2 regions of the Pseudalkalibacillus sp. R45 genome follow, and region 1 is predicted to be linked to the other one. Evidence: a T-box and tRNA genes for the amino acid it is inferred to sense, from the RefSeq annotation. Region 1 holds a T-box; the other holds one or more tRNA genes.
What was found. The T-box of region 1 lies ahead of ileS (isoleucine--tRNA ligase). A T-box ahead of a tRNA ligase gene usually reads a tRNA of that ligase, here a tRNA-Ile.

Region 1 (15,619 bases):
ATGCGTAGAAACCTTCTTTACCTGATCTCTCGGTAAAGACTTCCGAGCCAGTTCCTCCGTAACGTGACCGACATCCGCATCCATTGCAGCAATTTTTCCCTTCAACGTTCCGTGTATGCGGATTTTACGTGTCAATGCCCGGGTATCTATATCTGTTATTCCAGGTATGTCTTTTACTTTCAATAGCTCATCGAATGTACTTGTCGATTGCCAATGATTTGGTTCAATCGCTGCTTCGCTTACGATTATTCCTGCAGCGGCGGGATCGATTGATTCGAAGTCTTCATGGTTGATGCCGTAATTTCCGATCAAAGGATATGTGAACGTGATAATTTGGTCACAATAAGATGGATCAGAAAGCGTTTCTTGATAACCTGTCATTCCAGTGGTGAAAACAACTTCTCCAACAGACTCACGCAAACTCCCAATTCCAATGCCTTCAAAGGTACTTCCATCTTCCAAAATCAATTGTCGTTTCATGGTGTGAACACACTCCCGTTCTTATATGCTATTTTTCCTGCGACTAATGTGAGGACCGGCCAGCCGTTACAAATTCGATCTTTAAATGGTGTGTTTCTTCCTTTCGACGCAAAGTTTTCAACAAGTATCGGACTTTCATGATCCAAATCGAGGACGACAAGATCTGCTGGTGCTCCCTCTTCAATTCGTCCGTATGGTAAACCGAAACTTTTTGAAGGCTCCCTCGTCATCCGACTGATCAGGAAGTCGAGGTCACATATACCAGGTTTCACTAAATACGTGTACAATAGCGGGAACGCAGTTTCTAAGCCGACGATTCCGAATGGAGCCCGTTCGATGCCGACAGACTTTTCCTCCTCCGTATGCGGGGCATGGTCGGTTGCAATGAAATCGATTGTTCCATCCAGCAGCCCTTCAATCAATGCGTCACGATCTTCTTCCCCACGAAGAGGCGGGTTCATTTTGAAATGAGGTGATTGATCCACGATGTCATTTTCACATAGTAATAGATGATGAGGGGTCACTTCAGCCGTCACATTAATTCCGGCTTTCTTTGCATCGCGCACGACCCGGACAGACTCTTTCGTACTGATATGGCATACGTGATAGTGGACCCCTGCCGCTTCTGCAAGAAGGACATCTCTTGCAATTTGTACACTTTCACACACAGATGGGATACCATCCAGACCGTTCGCTTTAGAATATTCTCCCTCATGGACACAGCCGTTATGGATGAGTGAATTTTCCTCACAATGAGCGACGATCGCCATATCCAGTGCAGCTGCTCGTTGCATCGCCTGCAGCATTTTATCTGCGTTTTGTATCCCGACGCCATCATCGGTAAAAGCGAATGCGCCTTCTTCCTTCAATGTTTCAAAATCGACAAGTTCTTCTCCAATCTGGCGGACTGTAATTGAAGCATAAGGGAGGACCCTAGTGCTCGCTGTTTCTTTAATCCGTTTCTGTAAATTCATCATCGTGGTTTGGGTGTCTGGGACAGGACGTGTATTTGGCATAGCTGCAATTGTAGTGAATCCGCCTCTGGCGGCAGCTTTCGTCCCCGTCTCAATCGTCTCTTTATGCTCTCCACCAGGTTCTCGCAGATGTACATGCAAATCCACAAAACCAGGTGCCAAAAGTTGGCCATCGACATCGATGGTCTTATGCTCTTCCTCATCGATATTTGGACGGATTTCTTGAATTTTCGAATCGATGATCAATACATCTTGCAATTTTCGGCTATCCTTATTCCACACACGAGCGTTTTTAAGTAAGATTCCCATAGCTTACTTCCTCCTCTATTTGTAATGCCCAGTGCAGGGCGGCCATCCGTATTGCTACTCCGTTCGTCATCTGCTTGAAGATTCTTGAACGAGTACCTTCAACCAGTTCATCCGCAATTTCCACTCCTCTATTTACCGGCGCTGGATGCAGGATGATACTTTGATCTTTCATCAGCGTTTCTCTTTCGATCGTCAAACCGTATTGACTATGGTACTCCTCTTTGGATAAGTCCATCATTTGCTCATGTCGTTCGTGCTGGATCCTCAGCATCATCACAACATCTGCTTCTGCAACTGCTTGATCCATCGGCACATACTTTCCGTTTGGAAGATCATAATCAAACCATTGTTCCGGTCCTGAGAAGATGACCTTAGCGCCCATTTTCGAAAGCAAGGTTGCATTGGATCGTGCTACACGACTATGTCTCAAGTCACCGATGATCGCGACTGTCAAGCCTTGTAAGACGATGAATTCCTGTCGGATCGTGAGTAAATCCAACAACGATTGTGTTGGATGATTCCCGCATCCATCCCCAGCGTTCAGAATCGGAATCGTTATATCTTTAAGTTCTTCGTAAAAGTGATCCTGAGGATGGCGGATGACAACCGCATTCGCTCCGATTGCTTCAAGCGTCCGGACTGTGTCATATAATGACTCACCCTTCAATACACTCGAAAACTGCGATTCGAAATCCAATACTTGCAGACCCAGCCTCTTTTCCGCTACTTCAAAACTGAACTTCGTACGCGTACTCGGTTCATAAAATAAATTCCCCACAAATTTCGGTTCACTCTGACTTACACCTTTGAAGTCTTTGTCTACATAGTATTGAGCCCTATGTAGAATTTCATCGATCGCACTCGTTTGTAAAGCGTCGATTGTAAGTAGATGATTCACCCAAAACACGCTCCTTAACTCTTTATATATTGGCTTCAGCAAAAAACTTCAGGATTTATCAAAGCCATATTCTAAAAAAAACACGCCTTATTCATTGTTAAAGGCGTGTTGGAAGGGATGCTCCAAGTGAAGACATTTATTGTCTTTTACCCTAGGGAGCAATCCCTCACACCCACCCTTTTGAGTCTCACGGGACTAAGTTTAAAAGATGGTCATTCTCATGCTACAGAGTCATTTTGAGTTGTCTTGGTTTCATTGATTTCAGAGAAAATCTTAGAATTATGAACGTCCTTATCCCTTCCCGGTATGACCAGGTTGAGGATGATTCCTGTTATAGTAGCCAATGCCATGCTTGCGACCTGGAACTCTTCTGTCACTTCAATGGTTGCTCCTCCAACACCGAGGACGAGTATGACAGACGAAATGACAAGATTCCGTTTATCCCCAAGATCCACATTGTTATCGATCAGCATTCTCAATCCTGAGGATGCGATGATACCGAATAATAGGATAGAGACGCCTCCCATGACAGGTGCAGGGATGGTGCCGATCAAGGCTGAAATTTTCCCGACGAATCCGAACATGATTGCCAGGACTGCCGCCCCCCCTACCACAAATACACTGAATACTCTTGTGATTGCTAGTACGCCAATGTTTTCTCCGTATGTTGTATTTGGAGGTCCACCTAAGAATGAAGCAATTATCGTAGCCACGCCATCACCCAGAATCGAGCGATGAAGACCGGGCTTTTCGATGAAGTTTTTCCCCACGACTTTACTTAGGACCATCTGATCCCCGATATGCTCTGTGATCGTCACTGCTGCAATCGGTACCATGATCAGTGCGATCTGCCAGGAGAAGGATGGTGTGTAGGTGACGAATGGTACCATCAAGTCAGGCATTTGGATCCATTGAGCTTCACGAACTGGTGCAAGATCGATCAATCCAATGAAGTATGAGTATGCATAACCGCCGAAAATTCCTACCAGAACAGGAATCAGACTGAAAAATCCTCTCAGAAAAACCGCGGTTACAATCGTGATTCCAAGTGTCACAAGCGCTGCTGAAAAATGGATCAGGCTATACTCTTTCGGATCAGACCCAGGAACGTACATCGCCATATCAATCGCAGTCGTCGCAAGACCTAGTCCAATGACGATGATGACAGGACCTACCACAATCGGTGGAAAGATCTGCAGCAGCCACTTGATACCCAGGCTACGGATTAACAATGCAACGATTCCGTAAACAAGACCCGCTAAGAAGCTCCCGACCATGACTGCTTCTAATCCACCGAGAGACTTGGCTAAAAGGATCGGCATGATGAAAGCGAATGATGAGCCGAGATAGGCAGGAATCTTGCCTTTTGTTATGATCAGATACGCCAACGTACCCAGTCCGCTTGAAATGAGAGCGACTGAAGGACTCAATCCTACTAAGAATGGGACGAGGATCGTCGCTCCGAACATCGCAAACAAATGCTGTATACTCAATGTCAGCCATTTACCTGGCTTTGGTATTTCTCGAATTCCAACAGATTCTTGCTGTTTCATTTTTACATCCTCCTCATGGTATGAGGCCCATAAAAAACCTCTCTGCAGGCGCAAAGAGGTTGGATGAAATGCGGAGCAAGGTACAGTTCTCCCTTTGTCTAACCGCTCATTTCATTCCCCTTTGCCAGCCTCACGGGACTGACTTAAAAGGGCCATTTTTAGTTTTTTTGTATGATCACTTGCTCTACTTCATCAACTTCTGTCAAATCGACACTGATGATTTCTTCTTTTGATGTTGGTACATTTTTGCCGACATAATCTGGACGTATTGGGAGTTCACGGTGTCCACGATCAATCAGGACAGCAAGCTGTATTTGGGACGGTCTCCCCAAATCCATGAGTGCATCCATCGCGGCTCTTACTGTGCGGCCTGTATACAAGACATCGTCGACTAAAATCACTGTTTTATTGGTGACATCAATCGGGATATCAGTTCCTTTTAGCATCGGTTCGTCATTATCTGTCTTTTTCGTGAGATCATCCCGGTACAAGGTGATGTCGATTTCCCCTTTACTTACCTTTTCACCTTCGATTTGTTCAATCCGGTCACTCAGCCTTTCAGCCAAGTAAACGCCTCTCGTTTTGATACCGACAAGAACAAGGTTTTCTGTTCCTTTGTTCCGTTCTAAAATCTCATGGGCAATTCGTGTTAGTGCTCGTTTGATCGCTTGTTGATCGAGCAGTACAGTTTGCTCCATTCCCACACCCCCAGTTTTCGTGAACCTTATGACCCGGTAAGGTTAGTTGTATTTTTGTCTGGCTCTGTTTTTGATGATTTCTACTACGAAATTCACTCTCTTTCCGCGGGCGATCCGCAAGCCTCCTCCCGTGTTCCTCGCTCCGGGGTCTCACTTGGCTTGCTTTTCCTGCAGGAGTGTCGCAAATTTCGCTTCAAATCAACAAATTCCTTTAACAGAACTTTTTCATTAAAAAACCTCTCACCGCAATGGGTGAGAGGGTATAGTTGTACCTGAAAGCATCAAGAAGACACTTTTCTCCTGATACCTAACCGTTTACCTTCTCAGCCTCACGGGACTGATCTTAAAGGTTCTTATTTCATTGTTGAACTGATTATCTCAAAGCGACCTCTGCCTGTCAAGCTTAATTTCGACGAAGTTCATCCAAAAGCTTCTGCATGTCATCTGGAAGTTCAGATGTGAACTCCATATTCTTTTCAGTCTTTGGATGGACGAAGCCCAACGTTTTCGCATGCAAGGCCTGACCATCAATCGGAAGCGTCTTCTTTGGTCCATATTTCGGATCCCCTGCTACCGGAAAATCGATATAATTCATATGGACACGGATTTGATGGGTCCGTCCAGTTTCTAAAATACATTCCACAAACGTATAACGGCTGAATCGTTCAAGTACATTGAAATGTGTGACAGCGTCCTTGCTGTTCGTATCCGTCACCGTCATTTTTTGCCGATCATGCTTATCTCTTCCGATTGGTGCATCGATCGTCCCTTTGTTATGAGGGATGACGCCATGCACAATCGTTTCATATTTACGAGTTGTCGTTTTTGCTTTCATCTGAGCGCCTAAATGTTTATGAGCCGTATCATTTTTTGCGACAACCAATAGACCTGAAGTATCTTTATCAATCCGGTGTACGATGCCAGGGCGGAGAACGCCGTTTATACCTGAAAGATCTTTGCAATGAGCCATCAGACCGTTCACGAGAGTACCTGTCAAGTGTCCAGGAGCAGGGTGCACGACCATACCTCTTGGTTTATTGACGACAAGCAAATCTTCATCTTCGTAAACAATATCAAGAGACATTTCTTCTGGTACCACTTCAAGCTCAACTGGATCAGGAATATCGATGACGATTTCATCACCATCTTGGCATTTATAATTCGCTTTGACCGATTCCCCATTCACTTTCACTCGGTTTTCTTTGATCCATTGCTGGACTTGTGACCGTGATGTATCTTCATGTTGAGTAGAAATGATTTTATCTACCCGTTCACGTATATGATCTTCAGTCACCTTTATATAAACTTGCTCCATGTTTTAATTCTCCTTCTGTGTTCTGCTTTCCAGTAAAAAGGCAAGCGCAATCATTCCGACACCAATCACAAGCGAGGAATCCGCAATATTGAAAATCGGAAAATCATAGTTGATGATGTAAAAGTCGAGAAAATCTACGACTTCCCCTCGAAATAGGCGATCGAGGAAATTACCGATCGCGCCTCCAAGAATAAGACCTAATGATGTACTTAACAAAACATTCCCTTTTGCTTCAGTATGTAGATAATAGATTACAGCTATGATGACGATGATTGTGACGATGATAAAGAGCCACATCTGTCCTTGTAATATACCGAAAGCCGCTCCCCGGTTCCGATGCGAATGCAGATAGAAGAACTCATTGATGATCGTAATTTGTTCCCCCAACTCCATCCTTGTGACAATGAGCCATTTCGTAATTTGATCAACTATCAATACAAAAATCGCTAGAGCATAATAGCGCATGTTTACCCCACCTTCGTTTCTACCCGTTAAATTTTAGCATATCGAAGGTGCTTTCACAACGAGATTTCTTATATGTCAACCTTCATCATTTGAAGATTGAAAAAAGAACAGCCTTCAGCTTAAGGCTGTTCATCCTCTAATTGATCCTGTTCGTTTATGAATTCATCGTATTCCACATTACGTTCAAAATTCACGTTATCAGCCCCTCTGTAGCCTTCGATATCTGTTGAAACGAATTGTTCATATTCTTCCACATACTCGGTATTGTCTTCTTCATCTACAATCGAAGAGCCTTCATATGTCATGCTATTCTCGTTGAAGGAGGCGACTTCGTAATAAACATTGGGCTGGTTGAATTCATTATCATCATGCTCTGAATAATACTTGTCTTCCATTTCAGTAAGTGCCTCTTCTTCAACCGGTCTGTCTTTGGATATCTCCTGGTTGGGCGAAGCATCTTTAACTGTCCTTGAAGTAGGAAGTGCTTCTAGTCTTTCCATAGGGATCTCTTTTCCAGTCGCTTCACAAATTCCATATGTCCCTTCTTCCATCTGATTCAATGAGTACTCGATATCCGACAGTTCTTCCTTCAGATGCCCGTTCAATGCGATGTCTTTTTCACGCTCAAAAAGTTCCGTACCCGAGTCAGCTGGGTGGTTGTCATATTGAGAAAGCTCGCCTGATGAAGTATCACTGGCAAAGCCACGATTTAAACCGTAATGGTCATTCTGTTCAAATTCATGCAATATCTCTTGTTTCCTTTGTTCGAGTTGTCTTTTCAGATGTTCATATTTCATGACGAAACTTCCTTCCTATTGCATAGTAATTATAGTTTGACCAGAGTCTTACATTTTACAACAGGAAGTTTGCATTAAATGGTGGATCCTTCATAGAGCACTTACAACCCATTTTTGCGTTCTAAGTGTCTTATAAAACCTTTATGAAGTACTTACAACCCTTTTTTTTATTCAAAGCGTCTTATGAAGCCTTCATGAAGCACTTTTACGAGTTCTGAGGGTGCGATAGCGAGAAAGAACTTAAGATCAAGCATTCAGAAGGCGGTTCTGAGGGTGTGAGGAGGAGAGAAGAAACAAGATCAAGCACTCAAAAGGCGGTTCTAAGGGTCTGATGTGGAGAGAAGAAACAAGATCAAGCACTCAGAAAAGGATCCTTAGAGTACACTTAAACTTGCGGATCAACCGCTGAAAAGGCGTGATTTTACCAACAAAAAAAGAAAGCCTGCTCTTATTTTAAATCAGAGCTGGCCATCATTCTTTTTATTGATAATTCTCTGTAACCACAGTGGCACAGCGTGCACAAAGGGCAGGATGTTCTTCATTTTGACCGACAGTCGGCGTTACAGTCCAGCAGCGTTCACAAGTTTCTCCTTCTGCTGCTTTTACAACAACCCCTAACAGATCATATACATCAGCATGTTCAGGAGCTTGACCTTTATCTCCTGCTACAGCTGCATGTGATACGATGAAGAATTTATCCAGATCACCCGCATTGATCAATAGCTCTTTTGCTTTTGCATTCGGGTAGAGCTCGATGGATGCTGCAAGTGACTTACCGATTTCTTTTTTGTTACGTGCATTTTCTAATGCTTTCAATACTTCATCACGGATATCCAGCATTTGATCCCATTTCTTCAACATTTCCTCAGCATTCTGATACTTGTTGGCTTCAGGAATCATCGTAAGCTGTACGCTTTCTTCCTTTTCCCCTGGGATGTACTGCCACACTTCATCTGCTGTATGAGGGATGATCGGCGTGACAAGTTGTGTAAGAGCGACAACACTGTCATACAAGACAGTCTGCATTGAACGACGTTTATGATCATCCTCAGCTTCGATATACAACGTATCCTTCGCCAAGTCAAGATAGAAAGAGCTCAATTCGATCGTACAGAAGTTATGGATCGCATTATATACAGATGAGAATTGATAATCATCATATGCATCCTTCACTCGTTCTACCAGCTGATTCATTTTGACCAGCATGTATTGATCAAGTTCGTTCATATCTTCATATGCTACACGATGCTTCGCTGGGTCGAATCCATTCAAGTTTCCGAGCATGAAGCGGAGCGTATTACGGATTTTACGATAAACTTCTGATACTTGTTTAAGGATATCATCCGAAACACGTACGTCTGCTTGGTAATCGACTGAAGAAACCCAAAGACGGATGATGTCTGCTCCAAGCTGCTTCATAACTTTCATCGGATCGATGACATTCCCGAGAGATTTACTCATTTTTTTTCCTTCACCATCGAGTACGAAACCATGCGTGATGATCGTTTTGTATGGTGATTTACCTGTGACGGCAACACTTGTTGATAAGGAAGAATTGAACCAACCTCGATATTGGTCTGTACCTTCAAGGTATACGTCAGCAGGGCGTTGTAATTCAGCACGTTCATTTAAAACACTTTGATGGGAAGAGCCGGAATCGAACCAGACATCCATGATATCCGTCTCTTTCGTAAATTCACCATTCGGACTATGCTCTGATTCGAAGCCTTCAGGAAGAAGATCCTTTGCATCCCATTCGAACCACACATTAGAGCCATGTTCGCGGAACAGGTTGGAAACATGTTCGATTGTTTCCGGTGTAATGATCGGTTCTCCATCTTCTCCATAAAAGACCGGAATCGGTACTCCCCACGCTCTTTGTCGCGAAATACACCAATCATCGCGATCCTTCACCATATTGTGTAGTCTTGTTTCGCCCCAATGAGGATACCATTTGACGTCCTTGATTTCTGAAAGGATCTGGTCCTTGATTTTATCAATAGAAGCAAACCATTGGTCAGTCACTCTGAAAATGATCGGTTTCTTCGTTCTCCAGTCATGTGGATAGGAGTGTGTGATGAATTCTAATTTCAGTAATGCGCCAGACACCTGTAACTTCTCTGTAATCGGTTTATTGGCATCATCGTAGAACATTCCCTCAAAGCCTGGTGCTTCTTCAGTCATAACCCCTTTATCATCGACAGGGCAAAGGATGCCGAGTCCGTAACGTTTTCCAACTTTAAAGTCATCTTCCCCGTGTCCTGGAGCAGTGTGGACACAACCAGTACCTGAATCGGTGGTAACATGGTCACTCAGCATCATCAACGAATCCCGGTCATAAAAAGGATGCTGCGCAACAACCTGATCAAGCTCCGTGCCTTTTAACTGCTTCAATACATTTGGAGACTCCCATTCCAATACCTCTGCCAATTCGTCAAGTAGATCTTCTGCGACGAGATATTTTTCCCCGCCAGTTTCAACGACAACATAATTGTAATCCGGATGAACGGCAATACCCAGGTTAGCAGGAATCGTCCAAGGGGTAGTCGTCCAGATGATTACAGATACATCTTCATCGACAACACCTTTACCGTCCTTGATTTTAAATCCGACATAAATGGAAGGGGAACGTTTATCCTTATACTCGATCTCCGCTTCCGCAAAAGCTGATTCAGATGAAGGGGACCAGTAGACCGGTTTTTTCCCTTTATAGATCAAGCCTCTGTTTGCCATTTCCCCAAAGACTTTGATCTGTTCGGCTTCGTATTCTTTATTCAACGTGATATATGGATTATTCCAATCGCCGCGCACCCCAAGACGTTTGAACTGTGCTTTTTGCAATTCAACCTGCTCAAGTGCATATTTCGCACACATTTTGCGGAATTCAGCGATCGTATGTTTCTTGCGATCTACTTTCTTTTTCTTAGCTAGCGCAGTTTCGATCGGCAGTCCATGTGTATCCCAACCAGGAACATATGGTGCGTTGAAACCGTTCATTGATTTGTATCGTACGATGATATCTTTCAGGACTTTATTTTCTGCGTGTCCGAGATGGATATTATCGTTAGCATATGGAGGTCCGTCGTGCAAAATGAATTTGGGCTGATCTTTCGTTTTCTCTAGCACTTTTTCATAAATCTTCTGTTCTTCCCAGTTCTCCTGAATGTTCGGTTCCTTGTTCGGAAGACCGCCACGCATCGGGAAATCAGTTTTTGGCATTAATAACGTATCTTTGTAATTCATATATCCAACCTGCCTTTCAAAAGGTTCTTTTTCTTAAGATTTGATCATGATAGTTGATTTCTTTAAAATCAACAAAGAAGTTCAACAAAGCCTTTTCATAATCTCCATCACTGAGCAAGCGTTCACTTTAACTGATGAAAATAGTTGATACTCTCATAAGTATAAAAAAAACTTGGCAAAGACACGCTTAAACGAAGGCTGAGCCACAGTTGCACTTATACTGAAGAAAGTATTTATACTTTCATTAAGTATAAAAAAACCTTCTCATCCCAGATAGGGACGAGAAGGTTGACTCGCGGTACCACCCTAATAGCTGTATGTACATTGTTGATACAAGCCACTTAGCATCCTTAACGCGGATGAAACGCCAGTGCTTACTGAAATTCAGCACGGAACTCCGGGGTGATTTTCCTTACAGACTCTTTATCGGGCTCACACCATTCCCGATTCGCTTAGAAAGATAACTGATTGTACTGTCCCCATCTCAGTAGGAATATGCTCCTGTCATCAAAGTATACCGAATTTAAAATTACTACGTCAAGTTATGTTTGCTTTTTCTGACTCTGATTCCTCAAGTTGATGCTGTTCATTCTCATCTTCAGGAGGCATCAGATGATCCCAATCTTCGTTCTTCAACATTTCCAGCTGTGCTTCTATCAGCATACGGAAACGGGTACGATAAACGGAAGATTGCTTCTTCAATTCTTCAATATCGAGCATTATTTTTCTAGACTTAGACAATGCTTCATTAATGATTCGATCAGCATTCTTCTCTGCTTCTTTTACAATCAAACGGGCTTCTTTATTTGCGTTACGCTTTACTTCCTCACCCGTTTCTTGTGCAACGACGATTGACTTATTCAGTGTTTCTTCAATGTTCGTAAAATAGGAAAGCTTCTCTTCCATTTTCGCTAACTGTTCCTGTAGGTCTTTCTTTTCACGAATGACCCCTTCATAATCTTTGATAACCTGATCTAAAAATTCGTTTACTTCATCTTCATCATATCCTCGAAACCCACGATTAAACTCTTTATTATGAATATCCAATGGTGTTAAAGGCATGACGCCACCCCCGTATCGATGTCTTTACTTTCTTTCATTTTCGACATAATCAATGACAAATCCTTCTCTTATTTGGAATTTTTTGTACCAAATGTTACTTTCCACTTTCCTTTTTTGCTCTTACCATCAACAGAAATGAGTTTCGCTCGGCCTAAACCTCGCACAGAAAGATGATCACCTTCCTCCAAAATGCTTGAAGGTTGCTCGACGATTTTCCAATTCAACTTTACCTTTTTGTTCGTTATGTAAGGTACTACCTTTGACCGTGATAGACGAAATACTTCCGACAACACAACATCCAACCTCAACGAACTTACCGTGCTCGATGCTGTATTCCATTCATCAGGTTTTCCGATCAATTTTTCAGGAGAGATGATCTTGGCACTTACAGATGTCTTCCCTACCGAATTGAAGTTCAAACGGACATAATCAGCAACCTCACTGGCGATGATGAGTTGGAATTTGGATTCACCCATCAAAATATCACCGAACTTCTTCCGTTTCAGACCTAAGTTCATTAGAGCACCGAGAACATCTGAATGATGTAATGTAACGAATTTTGATGGATAATTCGCTTCAAGACATTCTATTTCAAAATCTTCGTCTTGAGGTTCATAATAAATGGGGTACAACAAGGCTCTTGAACGTTCTATACCTTGGTACCCCTTCCAAATTTGAAAATGGACTTCATCATTTGATCCAAGAATGGATTTTATAATGTGCTGCTCTCGCGGATCCAGGAAATCCGTGACTTTTACCCGATATTGGTCAAGTACGATTTTTCGCCATTCCAATACTTGATCTATGAAAGGCTGTTCTTCTGGTCTGTAATGATCATATATCGACATTTCTGACACCTACAGGTAATCGAATAATGCACGGACACCGATTTCAGCGAAGAAAAGCGCAAACAATGCTGCAATCGGGGACAAATCAATCATTCCAAGTGGTGGGATGATTTTTCTGAATTGAGAGAGAAATGGTTCACAAATCGATCCTAAAAATTGACCGAATGACGATTCTCTCGCGTTCGGGACCCAGGACATGAAAATATAAATGATAATCAACCATCGGTAAGCTCCAATTGCAAATATTAGGATATCTTCTAGCATTCTCTATTACCACCCTTTTAAGCTTCTATTCTTCCCCAGTCATTTCAGATATTGCACCTGAAACGTCTACATTATCCGGGGTACACATGAATGTGTTTGGACCAAGTTTCTGTATATCTCCACCGATGGCATATACCGTGCCACTGAGAAAATCGACAATACGTTTCGCCTGATCGAGGGGAATTCTCTGTAGATTCATCACAACAGCTCTTCTGTTTTTTAACTGATCTGCGATTTCTTGTGCCTCCGAGTATGTCCTCGGTTCGATCAGGACCACTTTCACTTGTTGTTGAACACTTTGTAAACTGACGATATTCTGGCTTTTCTGATCTCGACGCGAGCGACTCATCGGTTCAACCTCTTCACCTTCAGATTGTTCAACCTCATAAACTTCATCTTCATATAAATCTTCATCAAATGCAAAAAAATTCTTCAACCTTGATTTAATTCCCATGGAGAGCCCTCCTCAAAATTCTTTTCCAACTAGCGATGTACCGATACGTACAAAGGTAGCGCCTTCTTCTACGGCAATCTTATAGTCATTTGACATTCCCATGGATAGCTCAGTGCAAGGTGCGTGGGAAAGGCCTAATGCTTGTACTTCTTCTTTCAGAACCCGCATCGTACGAAAAATATTCCGCAGCCTTTCTTCATCAGATATGAATGGAGCCATCGTCATTAAACCTACTACTTCAACATTTTCATATTTTGCAACATTTTTGATGAATGCAACAACTTCTTCGGGATCCAAACCATGCTTCGACTCTTCCCCTGAAGCATTCACCTGGGCAAAACATTTGATCTTGCGGTTAGTTCTCTTGTTGATTTCCTTCACCAGTGACATACGGTCTAAGGAGTGAATATAATCGACCTGATCAATAATCGATTTGACTTTACGGGATTGTAGAGTACCTATGAAATGCCATTGGACATCTCCACTGACGTGTTCATATTTATGTAAAAAGCCTCCATCTCGATTCTCACCAAGATGTTTGATTCCAGCTTCAACCGCTTTTTGAGTCGTTTCGACACTGACATATTTCGTCACTGCAATGATCGATACCTTTTCAGGATCTCGATTTGTTTTCTGGCAAGCTTCTGCTATGTCGTCTTTGATCATTTGTAAGTTATTTGAAATAGTCAATCGTACTTTGAGCACCTCCTATTGCTCCACCATGATGAAACCTAACATTCTTCCAGTTGTTCCATTCTCTTTTCGATGTGAAAAAAATCGGTCTACGTTGCAACTTGTGCAAAGTTTCGTCAAATGAACATTCTTTTCAGGAACGCCTGCTTTCATAAGAAGCTGTTTATTCAATCGTTGAAGATCCAATTGGTACTTAGAATTTCCCTTCGCAGTATAAGGTCTAGGATCCTCATCATCTAAAGAGTCATCAACTTGAGTGATGACATGCTTGTCAACCTCATAACAACATCCCTGAATAGACGGTCCTACAAAGACATGGATTGAATCGACAGCTACCTCTTCGTTAGTAACCCATGTTCCAACCATCTTAGCGGCAATACCTTTCACTGAACCTTTCCACCCAGCATGTGCAACACCAACGATATCGGATTCTTCTGACAAGAAAAAAACCGGTACACAATCGGCGTAGGCTAAGGCAAGGACAAGGCCACTTTCCCTTGTATATAATCCATCCATCCCTATGATTCCCGATTCAAGGGATTTTGAACCCTTGCCCTTGTCAGTTTGTTCAACTTTACAAATGTCGCTTCCATGGACTTGGTCAGCAAACACCCACTGCTCCAACTGAGTGTCGATAGCTTCCGCCAGACGCCTTCTGTTATCGATGACGTCGTGATCTACATCTTTTACGTGCAAGCCTAAATTCAAAGATTGAAATGGTCCTTGACTCACTCCGCCATGCCTTGTTGAAAAGCCTGCCGTCACCTTATTAGTGGTGAAATTCCGCAGTTCTTTAATTTTGTAATACATCTCATGTCCAAGTGTAAAAGGATCCGACATTGTCAACCCTCCAACAATTATCGTGTGTATTGCTGTCGATATCATGATTAGCTCTTCTTATTTTATCACAAGTTGTTGAATAGTTGGAGAATACGTTGTTCATTTAATTCTTCGAAGAATGTTGGAAGCCTTGCGGAGCCAATTCATTGCCTGATTGGTCTTCGAACCTTACTAGAATGACGTCTTTTCCAATTTTGACAATATCCCTCCACGGTATGATGATATCATTTTCTTTACGCATGAACCCCATCATCCTCCCTGCCCCCGGGATAACGATCGCTTCGATTTTTCCGGAATTCAAATTGATTTCAAGGTCCGCTATATGACCAAGTTTTCGTCCGTTCGATACATTGACAACATCCTTGACCTGGAACTCGGAAATTTTTATCACAATAATCGCCCCTGACTTATGTTTTTGATTTGTGCTTTGTCAAACTTAATTGGTGATATCTGCGAAGCTCTGGCAAATACAGAATGGTTCCTCGAAAAAGCAACTATTTTTCCTACAACAATGCCTTTGTATATACAGCGTAATGTCGTACAAACAACGCTTCTCTATAAAATATATGACAAGTGGATATAAAATGAACAAAAAAAGAAGCCGACTTGTATATGATCGGCTTCACTTGCTATTCAACTACTTTGGATGCTTTTGTTCATTTGGTTGATTGCTGCTTTTTCCAGACGAGAAACTTGTGCTTGAGATATTCCGATTTCGTCCGCTAC
Region 2 (15,619 bases), on a different contig from region 1:
AAGGATCAGGTTCCTGACAAAGAATTGATTAAGACAATTCTTGAAGCAGGAACATGGGCACCTAATCATTATCGGACTGAGCCATGGAATTTCATCGTCCTAAGTGGTAAGGGTAGAGATGTTCTAGGAAAGATATATGGAGAAATTGCAGTTGAGGACTTGACCGATCCGACAGAAGAGGAGATTGACTTAGCAAAAGAAAAAGGCTTGAAAAAAGCAAGAAGAGCACCTGTAATCATTGTTATCGTAATGGAACCAAGTGACCAGGAAAAGGTTGTATGGGTCGAAGAGGTAGCTGCCTGTGCGTGTGCCGCACAAAATATGATGCTTGCCGCTCATTCCCTCGGACTTGGATCAATTTGGCGGACGGGACAGCCAACATATACCCCAAAAATGAAAGAAGCATTCAGGGTCTCGGAAAAAGGACAAATTATGGGGTTTTTATATGTTGGATATCCTGCAGCAGAACCGAAAGCGTCTCCGCGAAAACCAATTTCAGAGAAAACGCAATGGTGGGATGGAAAATAACATAGCACTAAAAAAGAGCCGTTTGTGACGGCTCTTTTCAATAGCTTGTTTTATACTTGTTGTTCTGCTTCCTCTTTTGCTTTTTTCTCGTGATATTCCTTCGCTAACTTATCGACTTCTTTTTTCAATTCATCAACCATCGTATCCTCTGGTATCTTCCGGATGATTTCTCCGTGGCGGAAAAGAAGACCTTCACCACGTGCCCCGGCAATACCGATATCCGCTTCCCGTGCTTCACCTGGACCGTTGACTGCACATCCCAGAACAGCGACTTTAAGAGGTGCTTTGATTTTCGAAATATATTCTTCGACTTCATTTGCAATCGAAATCAGATCAATTTCAATTCGTCCGCAAGTAGGGCAAGAAATCAAGGTTGCTGCATTTGATGCTAAACCGAATGTTTTCAACAATTCGCGAGCGACCTTCACTTCTTCAACTGGATCTGCACTTAAGGAAATACGTACAGTATTTCCGATTCCTTTATGCAGTATGATCCCAAGTCCTGCAGCACTTTTCACAGTTCCTGCAAATAAAGTTCCCGATTCGGTGATTCCCAAATGCAACGGATAATCAAATGCCTTCGAAGCTTTTTCATACGCCTCGACAGCTAGATTGACATCAGATGCTTTCATCGAAACGATGATGTCGTGGAAATCCAGATCCTCAAGAATTTTAATATGGCTTAAGGCACTTTCAACCATCCCGTCAGCTGTGGGATAGCCGTATTTCTCAAGGATTTTACGTTCTAATGATCCAGCGTTTACACCGATTCGGATTGGAATTCCTTTTTCTTTCGCTGCCTTCACGACAGCTTCCACCTTTTCTTTTCGACCGATATTACCAGGGTTAATCCGGATTTTATCTGCTCCGCCTTCAATCGCTTTTAGTGCGAGCTTATAATCGAAGTGGATATCAACTACCAAAGGAATTTTTATTTGTTTTTTGATGTCAGCAATTGCTTCTGCTGCTTTCATATCAGGACAAGCGACACGAACAATCTGGCAGCCTGCTTCTTCTAAACGGTGAATTTCTTTGACTGTTGCTTCTACATCATGTGTTTTAGTTGTCGTCATACTCTGGACAACGACTTCATTATTTCCGCCGATTGTCAGGTTCCCGACTCTAACCGGTCTTGTTTTCGTACGGTGAGTAATTTCACTCATGTATATATCGCTCCTTTAAGGACGTGGATTACATATAGTACCGTCTTTCATTTTAGCAATGGATTGAAGGTTTTGGCAAGGAAATGTGTCTTAGTTAAAGAATGGGAAGCGATACGTTTTATTTGCATGGATTGAATGTGCCGATGTGTCAGGGTTCAAGCGCTCGAATTCAGAAACTGCTTTTTCAATCGACACGGGAATACTGCCATTATGAATACGCTCCAAAATCGTCAAAACAGTCTCCCCGGGCTGGACCTGGATTTCTTTGTATGCAACCTCATCGGCAGGAATGGAATTTGCAACTTGAACTTCAATCTCATTTTTGGCGGATGTCGGTAATGTCCCAACTTTCAAATCGAAATATGCACTATAGAAAAATAGAATGATCAGACTCGTGATAATAAATTTTTTCATGATCGATTCCTCCTGCGTCAGATATCGAATCTACCAATCGTTCTAGTAAATGTATATGCCTGTCCAACTGCAGTATTCATGTTATTTTTCACTTCCAAATGAAACCATACTTCTATTAAAGCGTCTATTATCAGTAGAGTTATCAAAAAAATAAGGATAGCCAGGCCCTGTCATGCGTTGTAAAATATAGGAAGTACCTACAGAAAAACAGATTTTAAACGTATGGTATAGGGAATTCTTTCATAAAAGGAGAGAAAACATGAGATTCAAAAAATGGATTGCAATCATGGTTCTAGTTGCTTGTATGATTCCGGGAGTTGCGTTAGCAGATGCCGCACCTGGTGATATCATCGTCACATTGGGGGAAGATTTAACTGATAGTCAGAAACAAGACCTATTGGGAGAAATGGATGTTCCTAAAGATGTAGAAACTGTTACCGTGACAAATGAAGAAGAGCATCAATACTTAGGTGAATATATATCAAAAGCACAAATCGGATCTAAAGCGATTTCATCTACTAAAATTACAATCGGAGAAAAAGATTCCGGACTGAATGTGGAGACGAACAACATCAACTGGGTAACCAAAGAGATGTATGCGAATGCCTTGACGACTGCGGGAGTCACTGATGCAGATATCTATGTGACAGCCCCATTTGAAGTTTCTGGAACAGCTGCATTAACAGGTATTTTAAAGGCATATGAAGTCAAAGCGGATGTTGAAATCCCAGAAGAGAAGAAACAGGTAGCGAATGAAGAAATGGTGAAAACGGTCAAGCTTGGTGATCGTGTCGGTGCTGAAAAAGCGACCGAACTGATGACAAAAATCAAGCAAGAGCTGGCCGAGAACCCAGTTGAGACAGAAGAGGACCTCCGTGCATTGATTCAACGTGTGGCAGAAGATGTGGGCATTAAATTAACGGATGAAGAACTGAATGGTCTTGTATCCTTGTTCAACAAGATGAAAGATATGAACATTGATTGGGACCAAGTGAAAAATAATCTTGAAAATGTGCGGAACAACCTAAGTGAATTTCTTAATAAAGAAGAGACGCAGGGATTCATCAAAACAATTCTTGATTTCCTGATTCAATTGATTGAAGCATTGAAAAACCTATTCAAATAATGTGTTAAAAAAAGAGGGTGACATGTTGTCATCCTCTTTTGGTGTGTAAGCTCTATCGTTCATTTTCTGTTGTCTTAGGTAATGGTACAAATTTAATGACTTGTGACAGGAAAAAGATCGCGACAACCCAATAAAGTAAGAATTGCCCTGGGATGACGATGTTTAAAGCTTCTGTAATCGCAAAAAAGATTGTTGGAAGAGTCACTGTATAAGCAGAGAGAATCCATAATTGTCCGTATGAAAGCTTTCTTTTCATCGTATTTTTGAGAATCAACCCGATCAGTGCAAGGACCGTAATCCCAATAAACTTTAGTGCAGTCATGAAAATATAAGAAACAAGGATTATCACACTGATGATTAAGGGTAATAAAGTATTAGCTGAATCCAAGAAATTGACGATATCACTTTTTTGAAAACTGACATCCTGCATCATCCCATAGTCGAATGTGTCTGCCTGGCCTGCAGAAACAACAATGAGACGATCGTCTAAAATTGCTACGACATCCGAATATTGATCAAGGTCATCTCTTGTCGTCTCTCCAGTGGTATCAAAAATGAAAGTTTGTTTTCCGTCCTGACGGATGATTGGTTTAGAAATATCGGATGTCAATTGCCCATCTCGAAATTGAAAGGAAGGGATATCTTCTTCAAGAGCGCTTTCGAATTCATTGACAACATTGGTGATCGATAAAGCAATATTCGTCCCTACAAATATGAAACTGATTAACATCAATACAAAAACAAAACCGATCGTCTTGCCGATTTTTTGAAAACGGAACATGGCCACTGTTTTAGGTGAGTACAAGCTCATTAAAAACTGTTTGAATATATTCATTGTGTTCCCCCTTTTATTCTCTAAAATCATTGTATCTTTACTGAACTGTACGGACAAGATAAAAAATGCCACTAAGGGAAAAAATGCCATTGTTATAGTGTATTGTTTTACAAAATAATTAAATACCCTTAAAAGACTTTACAAACAAAACGAAGTTAGTTAATAATGAATGGGGCAAATTATGTCGAATATATGCGTAGGAGTTGAAAAAACTTGGATTTAGATATTCAGAAATTGATATTTGAATTTCTTGGTGGACTTGGTATCTTCTTGTTCGGTATCAAGTACATGGGAGAAGGACTTCAAAACTCTGCAGGTGATCGTTTAAGGGATATCCTTGATCGCTTTACATCAAATCCTTTCATGGGTGTACTTGCTGGTATTATCGTTACAATTTTGATTCAATCAAGTTCCGGTACGACAGTATTGACGGTTGGACTAGTCAATGCAGGTTTCATGACCCTCCGCCAGGCAATCGGCGTTATTATGGGTGCGAATATCGGTACAACGGTGACAGCTTTCATCATCGGTATTGATATAGGAGCATATGCGTTACCAATCATCGCTGTAGGTACCTTGATCATATTCTTTTTCAGTTCTAAAAAGTTAAGGAATTATGGACAAATCATCTTTGGGTTTGGTGCTTTATTCTACGGACTTGAACTGATGGGTGATGGAATGAAGCCTTTACGAGGTCTTCAATCATTCCAGGACTTGACAGTAGACATGAGTGAAAATGGAGTTCTTGGCGTAGTGATCGGTACTTTATTTACAGTAATCGTTCAAAGTTCCAGTGCAACCATTGGTATCCTTCAAGAATTGTATTCACAAGGGTCATTAGAGTTGGATGCAGCTCTACCTGTTTTATTTGGGGATAATATCGGGACAACGATTACAGCGGTTCTTGCAGCCATTGGTGCAAGTGTGGCAGCGAGAAGGGCAGCTTTGACCCATGTTATCTTCAACTTATTAGGAACAACTGTTTTTCTACTATTGATTGTTCCATTTACAGCTTATGTTGAATTTCTGACAAGTTCGTTGGACCTTGAACCTAAAATGCAAATTGCCTTTGCCCATGGATCATTTAATATCTTGAATACATTGATTCAAGTCTGGTTCATAGGAGTATTAGCTTATATCGTTACGAAGCTCGTCCCTGGAGATGACGGTGTCATTGAATATAAGGCGAAACATCTCGATCCGATCTTCTTAGAGCGTTCTCCTGCCGTTGCTTTAGGACAAGCGAAGATGGAAGTCATGCGAATGGCGGAGTATGCCAAGAACGGATTGACTGAATCGTTCGAATATCTAAATTCAAATCATAAAAAGAACGCTGAAAAAGCGTATCAATATGAAGAAGCAATCAATAATTTAGATCAACGTATTACAGAGTATCTAGTTAAACTATCATCGTATACGTTATCTGCTCATGATTCTGAACAACATTCAATTCTAATGGACTCTGTACGTGATATTGAGCGAATCGGAGACCATATGGAAAACATCATTGAATTAGTTGAATACCAATTGACCCATAAAGTTGTCATCTCTGATAAAGCTAAAGTTGATTTAGAGGAAATGTTCCAATTGACGATGTCAACAATCGATGAAGCATTCCATGCGATTGAAGAAAACGATAAGGAAAAAGCTCGTAAAGTTGTCAAAATGGAAGATGCAATCGATAAAATGGAAAGAACATTGCGTAAGCAGCATATTTTACGCTTGAATGAAGGTAAATGCAGTGGAGCTGCTGGTATCGTCTTCGTTGATATCATCAGTAACCTTGAACGTATTGGAGACCATGCAGTGAATATTGCTGAGTATGTATTAGGAGAAGATCAATAGCATGACGATCATTGCTTGGCTGGTAATCGGAGCTTTATTTGTCCTTTCATTCATTGGACTAATTTATCCGGTTTTACCGGCCTCTCTTTTTCTTATTGCTGGTTTTCTTGTCTATGGGTGGATGTTCAGTTTTGAACCTTTAGGATTGTGGTTTTGGATCATTCAAGGAATACTTGTTCTTCTTTTATATGCCACTGATTATGCAAGTAACTATTTTGGCGTAAAGAAGAGGGGCGGTAGTAAGCACGCGATTTGGGGAAGTACGATCGGTATTATCGTCGGACCATTCATCATTCCTATAATAGGGATTCTGATCGGTCCGTTTGTCGGTGCGATCGCCGGAGAGCTGATTCATCAAAAGGGTGATTTAAAACAAGCGATTCGTGTGGGTATTGGCTCTTTATTAGGATTTATCGGGGGTACAACAGTTAAGTTTATCATCCAACTCGGTATGGTCATCTATTTCTTATTCCGAGTCTTATAATTTCGTATTGCATACAGGGGAAGAACATGATATATTATTTCTTGTCCCTGTTTTGCTTTACTTGGAGAACGTTAAAAAAACATTGACAAACAGGTTGGGAAATGTTATTCTAAATCTTGTCGTTAAATTATTATTCCACAGTAGCTCAGTGGTAGAGCTATCGGCTGTTAACCGATCGGTCGCAGGTTCGAGTCCTGCCTGTGGAGCCATGGCGGTGTAGCTCAGCTGGCTAGAGCGTACGGTTCATACCCGTGAGGTCGGGGGTTCGATCCCCTCCGCCGCTACCATTTAATAAATTCGCATGGCGGTTGTGGCGAAGTGGTTAACGCACCGGATTGTGGTTCCGGCATTCGTGGGTTCGATTCCCATCAGCCGCCCCATCAACCCATCTATAAAAGTACATAATCTTTGGACCCTTAGCTCAGTTGGTCAGAGCAGTCGGCTCATAACCGATTGGTCGTAGGTTCGAGTCCTACAGGGTCCACCACTTATCCAACGGAGGTATACCCAAGTCTGGCTGAAGGGAGCGGTCTTGAAAACCGCCAGGGGTGTAACAGCCCGCGGGGGTTCGAATCCCTCTACCTCCTCCATTTTTATTTCATATCATAACTTTTATCGTCGCGAGGTGGAGCAACGTACGATGCTTCATGAATAAGCGATGAGTTGTCCCGACGCAGCTAGCATCGTTAGCATAAGCTAGTAGAGGAAGGGACAGGTAGGAATAACGTTTTCATACTTCAGCATCATTTTGGACAAACATCGTCCATATACTATCGTCGCGGGGTGGAGCAGTCTGGTAGCTCGTCGGGCTCATAACCCGAAGGTCGTAGGTTCAAATCCTATCCCCGCAACCAATTAAAACTCACTACGTCGAGTAATCACCTATGTTAGTTTTAGAACGTGGTGCCTGTGGTGCAACCAAATTAAGTTCATTGCACAACGTCGATTAATCAAACTTTCAATGAACATATGGAGTACCCGAAGGGGTGCAACCAATTTAAGTTCATTGTACCACGTCGAAATATAACCTACTTTCAACGAATTACATATGGCTCGATAGCTCAGTCGGTAGAGCAGAGGACTGAAAATCCTCGTGTCGGCGGTTCGATTCCGTCTCGAGCCACCATCTTTAAACTTCTTGTAATTAAGGAGTTTTTTACTTTTGTAGTTATTTTTGTATTTATGTAGTTATTTATTTGTTTTTACAGTTCTCTCCTTCATTTTTGTCGTTAATTTCAAATTTTTGAAATTTTTCTCTGATTTTTGTAGTTTTTGAAAATTACTGCCCCAAAAAGTCTCGCCCAAAATGGTTTTTGACGTTGAAATAGCCAATCCCATCCTAAACAGTGTTTTAAAATTGAATCCACTCGGTAATTTTGATATTGTAAATATAAAGGCACAGTAATCGTGCTTGGGACTACATATTATTTAAAGGAGGAGATTCAATTGGCAAAACACGAACTACCTGCACTACCTTATGAGTTCAATGCTTTGGAACCACACATCGATGAAGAAACAATGAAAATCCACCACGGTAAACACCACAACACTTACGTTACTAAGCTGAATGCTGCACTTGAAGAACATGCAGATCTTCAAGACAAAGGTATCAATGCTCTTGTCAGCAACTTGGACGCTGTACCAGAAAACATTCGTACAGCTGTACGTAACAATGGTGGAGGACATGCCAACCACACAATGTTCTGGCAAATGTTAAGCCCGAACGGTGGGGGAGCTCCTAAAGGCGAAGTATCGGATGCGATCAATTCTAAATTCGGAAGCTTCGATAAGTTCCAAGAAGAATTTGCAGCTGCAGCAGCTGGTCGTTTTGGATCAGGCTGGGCATGGCTAGTCGTAAATAACGGTGAGCTTGAAGTAACAAGCACTCCAAATCAGGACACTCCTTTAATGGATGGAAAAACTCCAGTTCTTGGTCTTGATGTCTGGGAGCATGCTTACTACCTTAACTATCAAAACCGTCGTCCAGACTACATTTCAGCATTCTGGAATGTTGTTAACTGGGACGAAGTTGAAAAACGTTACCAAGAAGCTAAGTAAATTTACGTTAAAAAAGCACCCCGTTCTGGATAAAACCAGACGGGGTGTTTAAATTTAAGGCACTTTTCTGAAAGATTGTTGCTTTTGAGTCATTTTTAAAAACTCACCTTGTGCAAGTTGATTAGCGAGCATCCTGGAGCGGAAATCAACGACTTTCAAGAGTAAAAAAGTTTGCGAATACAACCAAATTTAAATTAGACAAATGAACGAATTTGATCTGTTGATTTTTCTTCAAGCACCCTTCAATGACGGAATCCAACAATCCATTCCCATCCTCATAATCCTCATTTGAGGTTACTACACATTGACTTCCGTTATCGAAAACCACAATTGTTTCATTTCCGACCTGGTACACAACTTCGTGCGCTGATTGTTGTGTGTACCAATCACAATTTATCTTTTTACTGTAGTGTCTTATTATTTCCTCAAATAATTTCGGTAGATGTATATGACTATGACCATTGGAATCGAAAATCAAAAATTCGTATATTTTTCTTCACTCCTTTTCACTCATTTTTACCAGTGATTCAACCGAATACACGTTGCTTTTCCGTTTTAACCCAAATGCTTAAATGAGAATAACGTGATCGGTTTAAGGAAAACTAGGGTTGTGAGTAAAGGGGAGTCGTTTCTTATGAAGGCATTGCAAAAAATGATCGGAAACATTGAAGTAACAAAAGACCTGATGTTCCTATTAATCATCGGAGGATTATATGCCCTGAGCATCGCTTTATCCAATACATTCGTCAATGTTTTCTTATGGAAACAATCGGGTGAATTCATCGATATTGCGATTTACAATTTATCCATTGTTATATTCCAGCCCATCACATTCATATTTGCTGGACGGTTAGCTAAGCGGATCGATCGTGTCGTTGTATTGCGTTTAGGAGTTATCAGTTTATCGATATTTTACTTAACCGTCTTGTTGTTAGGCGCACAGGCCGAACAATTTCTCGTTCTTCTTGGCGGTTTACTCGGGATTGGGATGGGGTTTTATTGGCTTGCGTTCAATGTTCTGACTTTCGAAATTACAGAGCCTGATACACGAGATTTTTTTAATGGATTTTTAGGGCTTCTTACATCCTTTGCCGGAATGGTTGGACCGTTTCTAGCCGGTTGGATCATTACAAAAATGGATAAAATGATCGGTTATAAAACCATCTTTGCGATCTCGCTGATCCTGTTTTTTGCTGCAGTCATAATGAGTTTCATGCTGAATCGACGAACAGCAAAAGGAATCTTCTCATTCGTAAGGATCATCAAAGAACGTAAAAGAAATCCGAACTGGAATCGGATATTGTACGCTCATTTTTTTCAAGGGTTACGGGAAGGGACCTTCATTTTTGTAATCGTTGTTTGGGTATTCATTGCCACGAACAGCGAACTGGCCTTGGGTACGTATGGGTTGATCAACTCTGCTGTATCTTTTATAGCTTATTATGTAGCTACCCGTTATATAAAGGCAGCGCAACGAAAAAAGGCAATATTGGTAGGCGGAATCATCTTGTATGCTGCATTAATTTTGATCGTATTCGAATTGACTTTCGCGAAGCTGTTGACATATGGTGTGATCATATCAATTGCGTATCCAATACTCCTTGTACCGTATGTATCTTTGACATATGATGTGATAGGTAGAAGCTGGAACGCCAGAGAAATGCGTATCGAGTATATCGTTGTTCGAGAGCTTTACCTAAATTACGGAAGGATAACTTCAATCGTGTTATTCATCCTAGCAATTACATTGTTTGATGAGCAAAAAAGCATACCATATTTACTGCCGATCATCGGAATCGGCCATACGCTCATCTATTTCTGTGTCCGGAAAATCAGATTGGCTCCTGTGCCAGAGGAAACGGTCGTACTATCGAACGAAAACGGTTCAAATGTATAAGTTATTCTTTTTTTTAATATAGAACTGCGATACAATATAATGGCGATTAATGCCATATAAAGGCACCTTATCCAGGTGTCTATTTTACATATTAAAGGAGAGAGGACATGGAGGCGAAGAAGAAAAAGAGAAGCCACGTTCCTTTTCGCTTGAACATATTGTTTTTAGCTGTTTTTTTATTGTTTACTGCCTTAATATTAAGGTTAGGTGTAGTACAGATCGTACACGGTGATTCTTTCAAAGCCGAAGCAGAAAGGCAAGAGAATGTTACTGCAAAACTGGATGCACCACGGGGGAAGATGTATGATCGATACGGACGGGTAGTAGTAGATAATAAATCTGTGTTTTCGATCACGTTCACACGGACAAATAATATGAAACCAGATGAAATATATGAGATAGCAAAAAAATTATCTAAATATATCGATAAGGATACAGGAAAATTAACAGAACGGGATAAAAAAGATTTCTATCTTTCCTATAAAGCAGACTCTATAAAGATATATGAAAAGTTATTGACGAAGAAAGAAATGGATGAATTGGATGATAAAGAACAGTATCGTCTCGTTATTGATCGTCTAAAAACTGATCAATTGAATCTTACAGATGAGGAAGAGGAAATCGCTGCAATCTGGCGAGAAATGATCAGAGGATATGCGCTTACACCTCAACGTGTCAAGGTAGATGTTCCTCAGAAAGAAATCGCCGTAATCAGTGAACATCTTAATGATTTCAATGGAACAATCGATATCAAGCCTGATGCTCAAAGAGACTATCCGTATGATCAAACCCTTAAATCGATTTTTGGTAAGGTAGGTCAAATCCCTAGTGAGTTAATAGATGGGTATGTGTTAGAAGGAAATGATCGTAACGACTTGGTTGGGACCAGTTTTCTTGAAGAACAATATGAATCCGTACTAAAGGGTACGAAGACAAAAATACACTACATGACAGATAAATCTGGGAATCCGGTGGGCAAACCTAGTGAAGATACAGGGTCTCGAGGTCATGATATCACGCTGACGATTGATATGGAGCTTCAGAATAAAGTCGAAGAAATTGTTGAAAAAGAAATTCTCGAAGCTCGAAACAAATATACATCCAATAATCGATTGAACAGTTCATACGTTGTAATGGCCAACCCTCAAACGGGTGAAATTTACTCGATGGTAGGTAAGGTTTTAGAAGATGGCAAGTTCAAAGATGCCCCTTTCGGAAATGTATACAATCAATATCCAATGGGTTCCACAGTTAAAGCTGCTACAGTTTTAACTGGATATAAAACTGGTGTGATCCAACCTGGAACAGTCTTGTATGATACACCATTAAAACTTCCGGGTACACCTATCAAGAAATCATATCGGAATATGGGATATGTAAATGATGTTGAAGCACTACAACAGTCTTCTAACGTTTATATGTTCCGTATCGCAATGAGAATTGCAGGGTACGATTACGAAAATAAAAGGGGATTTAATAATCGTACGAAAGCTTTCAATACGATGCGCTATAACTTCAACCAATTCGGACTTGGGGTGCCAACTGGAATTGATCTTCCGTATGAGGATGATGGTTACAACGGAGGAGCACAGGCTCTAGGTAACTTGATGGATATGGGTATTGGGCAATTCGATACCTATACACCTATGCAAATGGTCCAGTATATCTCTACCATAGCTAATGGAGGCTACAGGATGCAGCCGCACCTATTGAAAGAGATAAACAAACCAACTGCAAGCTCCGATCAACCAGGGGATACGGTTTATGAATTTCAACCTAAAATATTGAACCGAGTCGATTATAAACAAAAATGGATTGAAAGGGTTCAGCAGGGTCTATATATGGTCATGAATACTCCTAAAGGGACTGCAAGCTCCTACTTTAAAAATACAGAAGGATATAAAGCTGCAGGGAAAACAGGGACCGCACAATACGATGGAGACTCTTACCTACTATCTCTAGTCGGATATGCCCCCTATGATAATCCAGAAGTCGCTTTCGTCGTTGTCAGTCCATATGCCGAAGATGGAGGCATCAATAACAAAATAGGCAGACAGATCTTAGATGCTTATTTTGAGATAAAGCAAGAAGGGCACAAGGAAAATCTGATTGAAAAACCAGAGGATAACCCCTCTGAAGAACAATCGAATCAACAACAATAATTCAAAAATAAGGATTGCTCAACATACTGAGAACAACGGTATGTATAGAGCAATCCTTTTTATTGCTCTGTTAACCGCTTCTAGTGATTTTTAGCGAAATTTGCGACACTCCTGTGTCAAAAGCACTTGTTCTATAAAATATACACATTCCGACACATCTTTACAAAACCTTAACAATCCATTTAAACATGCTTAATAAGTCCCAGCTAGTATAGGCAATGTAGGGCAAATGCCCAAGGGTTTTATGAGAAATCATACTTTTTTCTTAAAAAACCTTACCCATAATACAAAAACAGGGGGATTTCAAAAATGAAAGCATTCAAAAAAAGCTCATTCTTCATGATGATTGCAGCATTGCTTGTCGTTGCTACAGCTTGCGGAAACGGAGGCGAAGGGAGCGGCAGTGAAATGGAAGGAAGCGTTGTTGTCGATGGATCTGGAACAGTATATCCATTGATGGCTAAATTAGCTGAAAATTATATGGTTAATGAACAAGAAAACGTTTCTGTAGAAGTAGGAAGAGCCGGTTCAAGTGCTGGATTTAAAAAGTTCTTGGCTAAAGGCGGCGGAACAGACTTGAGTAATGCCTCCCGTAAAATTAAAGAAGAAGAAGTAGCTCAAGCTGAGAAGGCTGGAGTCAACTATAAAGAATTGAAGCTTGCATTAGATGGAATCACCATCGTAGTTAATAAAGAGAACGACTGGATCGATGATTTGACAGAAGAAGAAGTAATCGATATTTTCCTTGCTAGTGGAAACAAAAAGAAATGGTCCGATGTCCGTAGTGATTTTCCTGATCAACCAATCAAAGCTTACGGACCGAATGAAAATCATGGAACGTATGAGTTCTTCTACGAAGAAATCCTTGGTGAAAAACCTTTAAGAGATGATGTTAGTCTTCAACAAGAATACTCCACTCTTGTTGATATGGTATCAAAAGATAAAAATGCAATTGCATACTTTGGTTATGGTTACTATGAAAGTAACAGCGACAAAGTAAAGGCAGTAAAAATCGACTTTGGTGAAGGACCTGTCGAACCTTCGATAAAAACAATCAAGGAGGATGGCCCATATGGTCCGTTCACACGTCCAGTATTCACATACTTGAATGAAGATATGGCTAAAGAAAAGCCACAAGTATTGGATTTTGCAATCTACGCAATGGAAAATGCTGGAAAAACCGCCAAAGAAACTGGATTTGCTCCATTAAGTGATGAAGAGTATAAGAAGTCAGTTGAAGAACTTAAGAAATTGAAAAAATAAATTTCTATCACTTAATATTGGAGAATCTTTGAAGATGAGGGGTCGATTGTACTTCTCATCTTCTTGGATTGTTTTTTACAATCAGTTAAAGTCCCTGTTATATAGAGATGATCAGAGAGATGTTCAGAGTGAAAGGGGTCCGAAATGGAAAAGAAATTAAATATTAACGAAATGATCAAAGAAAATCGACAGTCAATGAGTTTTACGAGAATTTGGGAAAAGCTTATTCCGAAAATGTTATTATCAATTGCAATCATATCCATTCTTACTACCATAGGCATACTTTCTACTTTATTGGTTGAAACGATCGCTTTTTTTAAAGAAGTTCCGTTTCTTGATTTCTTTACTGGTACGAAATTGAAACCTTTAGGGGCAGATGCTCAATTCGGTGTCTTGCCATTATTGACTGGAACACTCATATCAACAGTCATTGCGATGTGTGTCGCTATACCAATCGGCTTGATGACCGCCGTATTCTTGAGTGAATATGCTTCAGATAAAGTGAGAAGAACATTAAAACCGTTGTTGGAAATTCTAGCGGGGATTCCAACAATCGTATATGGTTTCTTTGCATTCACATTTGTTACACCTTTATTAAGATCAATTATTCCTGGATTAGAGCCTACAAATATCCTTAGTCCTGGGATTGTCATGGGTGTGATGATCATACCGATGGTAGCATCTTTATCTGAAGATGCAATGAGCTCTGTACCAACTGAAATGAGACAAGGTGCATTAGCGTTGGGAGCTACCAGACTTGAGGTTACAATGAAAATCGTAATCCCAGCTGCTATCTCCGGTATCGTTGCATCATTCGTCCTCGCCATTTCCCGTGCGATTGGGGAGACGATGATCGTAACGATTGCGAGCGGAAGTTCAAAAAACTTCACGTTTGATATCACCCAGTCTATGCAGACGATGACAGCTTATATCGTAGAGGTTACGGGTGGAGAAGCACCAGCAGGTTCAACTCTATACTACAGTTTATATGCTGTTGCTATGACGTTGTTTGTATTCACGTTAATCATGAACTTGATTGCACAGTATATTTCTCGTAGGTTCAGGGAGGAATATTGATTATGAAATATGTTGACACGAAGCAAGTACAGAATAGAATGAACTTCCGACTTGCTACTAATAAATTATTTAAATCGTTGTTCTTCCTTTCAACAATGTTCGGTCTTGTTGTACTGGTTGTTTTAATTTATCGAGTGTTTTCACAAGGGATTCAAGCGATCGATTTGCAGTTTTTAACCGGTAAATTGTCAACCTTCGCTGAAAATGCTGGGGTGATGGGACCACTGTTAGGTTCTTTCTGGTTAATGTTAGTGGTTGCCCCGTTAACCATGTTCCTTGGCGTCGGAACCGCAATCTATTTAGAAGAATACGCCAAAAAAGGACGTATTCAATCACTCATACAAACCAATATTGCGAATTTGGCTGGAGTTCCTTCGATCGTGTTCGGTTTATTGGGTCTTACTGTATTTGTAAAAGGTTTTGATTTAGGAAGTGTGATCCTTGCAGGAGGACTGACGATGTCACTCTTGGTTCTTCCAATCGTCGTGGTGGCAAGCCAGGAATCGATTCGTGCTGTCCCGCAATATTTAAGGGAAGCCTCTTATGGAATGGGCGCGACCAAATGGCAAACAGTAAAAAATGTTGTTTTACCAGCATCACTTCCGGGAATTTTAACAGGAATAATCTTATCCTTATCACGAGCCATAGGAGAGACAGCCCCTCTTGTTGTATTAGGAATACCAGCATTGCTTATTCCTTTTCCGGATAGTATTTTTGATAAATTCACTGTTATGCCACTGCAGATTTATTATTGGACGGTCGATTCT

Region 2: it encodes a tRNA-Ile, which carries the amino acid that the T-box ahead of ileS (isoleucine--tRNA ligase) is inferred to sense. The anticodon was not compared.

The regions. Positions count from the first base shown of each region.
Region 1 is NZ_JBQQCL010000004.1:218,197-233,815, forward strand. It holds gene ACTWQL_RS10335 (carbamoyl phosphate synthase small subunit) at 1-480, opposite strand, end outside; gene ACTWQL_RS10340 (dihydroorotase) at 477-1,763, opposite strand; gene ACTWQL_RS10345 (aspartate carbamoyltransferase catalytic subunit) at 1,747-2,661, opposite strand; gene ACTWQL_RS10350 (solute carrier family 23 protein) at 2,880-4,214, opposite strand; gene pyrR (bifunctional pyr operon transcriptional regulator/uracil phosphoribosyltransferase PyrR) at 4,373-4,912, opposite strand; gene ACTWQL_RS10360 (RluA family pseudouridine synthase) at 5,316-6,227, opposite strand; gene lspA (signal peptidase II) at 6,231-6,692, opposite strand; gene ACTWQL_RS10370 (TraR/DksA C4-type zinc finger protein) at 6,812-7,489, opposite strand; gene ileS (isoleucine--tRNA ligase) at 7,970-10,732, opposite strand; T-box leader at 11,005-11,227, opposite strand; gene ACTWQL_RS10380 (DivIVA domain-containing protein) at 11,270-11,794, opposite strand; gene ACTWQL_RS10385 (YlmH family RNA-binding protein) at 11,863-12,642, opposite strand; gene ACTWQL_RS10390 (YggT family protein) at 12,652-12,906, opposite strand; gene ACTWQL_RS10395 (cell division protein SepF) at 12,932-13,360, opposite strand; gene ACTWQL_RS10400 (YggS family pyridoxal phosphate-dependent enzyme) at 13,373-14,050, opposite strand; gene pgeF (peptidoglycan editing factor PgeF) at 14,069-14,893, opposite strand; gene ACTWQL_RS10410 (YlmC/YmxH family sporulation protein) at 14,997-15,284, opposite strand; gene sigG (RNA polymerase sporulation sigma factor SigG) at 15,527-15,619, opposite strand, start outside.
Region 2 is NZ_JBQQCL010000007.1:7,184-22,802, forward strand. It holds gene ACTWQL_RS13160 (nitroreductase family protein) at 1-528, shown strand, start outside; gene ispG (flavodoxin-dependent (E)-4-hydroxy-3-methylbut-2-enyl-diphosphate synthase) at 579-1,691, opposite strand; gene ACTWQL_RS13170 (hypothetical protein) at 1,782-2,105, opposite strand; gene ACTWQL_RS13175 (DUF1002 domain-containing protein) at 2,365-3,231, shown strand; gene ACTWQL_RS13180 (DUF1189 domain-containing protein) at 3,284-4,066, opposite strand; gene ACTWQL_RS13185 (Na/Pi cotransporter family protein) at 4,280-5,911, shown strand; gene ACTWQL_RS13190 (DUF456 domain-containing protein) at 5,913-6,395, shown strand; tRNA gene ACTWQL_RS13195 (tRNA-Asn) at 6,530-6,604, shown strand; tRNA gene ACTWQL_RS13200 (tRNA-Met) at 6,606-6,682, shown strand; tRNA gene ACTWQL_RS13205 (tRNA-His) at 6,700-6,775, shown strand; tRNA gene ACTWQL_RS13210 (tRNA-Ile) at 6,806-6,882, shown strand; tRNA gene ACTWQL_RS13215 (tRNA-Ser) at 6,893-6,985, shown strand; tRNA gene ACTWQL_RS13220 (tRNA-Met) at 7,173-7,249, shown strand; tRNA gene ACTWQL_RS13225 (tRNA-Phe) at 7,446-7,521, shown strand; gene ACTWQL_RS13230 (superoxide dismutase) at 7,842-8,453, shown strand; gene ACTWQL_RS13235 (MFS transporter) at 9,088-10,350, shown strand; gene ACTWQL_RS13240 (peptidoglycan D,D-transpeptidase FtsI family protein) at 10,458-12,512, shown strand; gene ACTWQL_RS13245 (PstS family phosphate ABC transporter substrate-binding protein) at 12,822-13,775, shown strand; gene pstC (phosphate ABC transporter permease subunit PstC) at 13,920-14,852, shown strand; gene pstA (phosphate ABC transporter permease PstA) at 14,855-15,619, shown strand, end outside.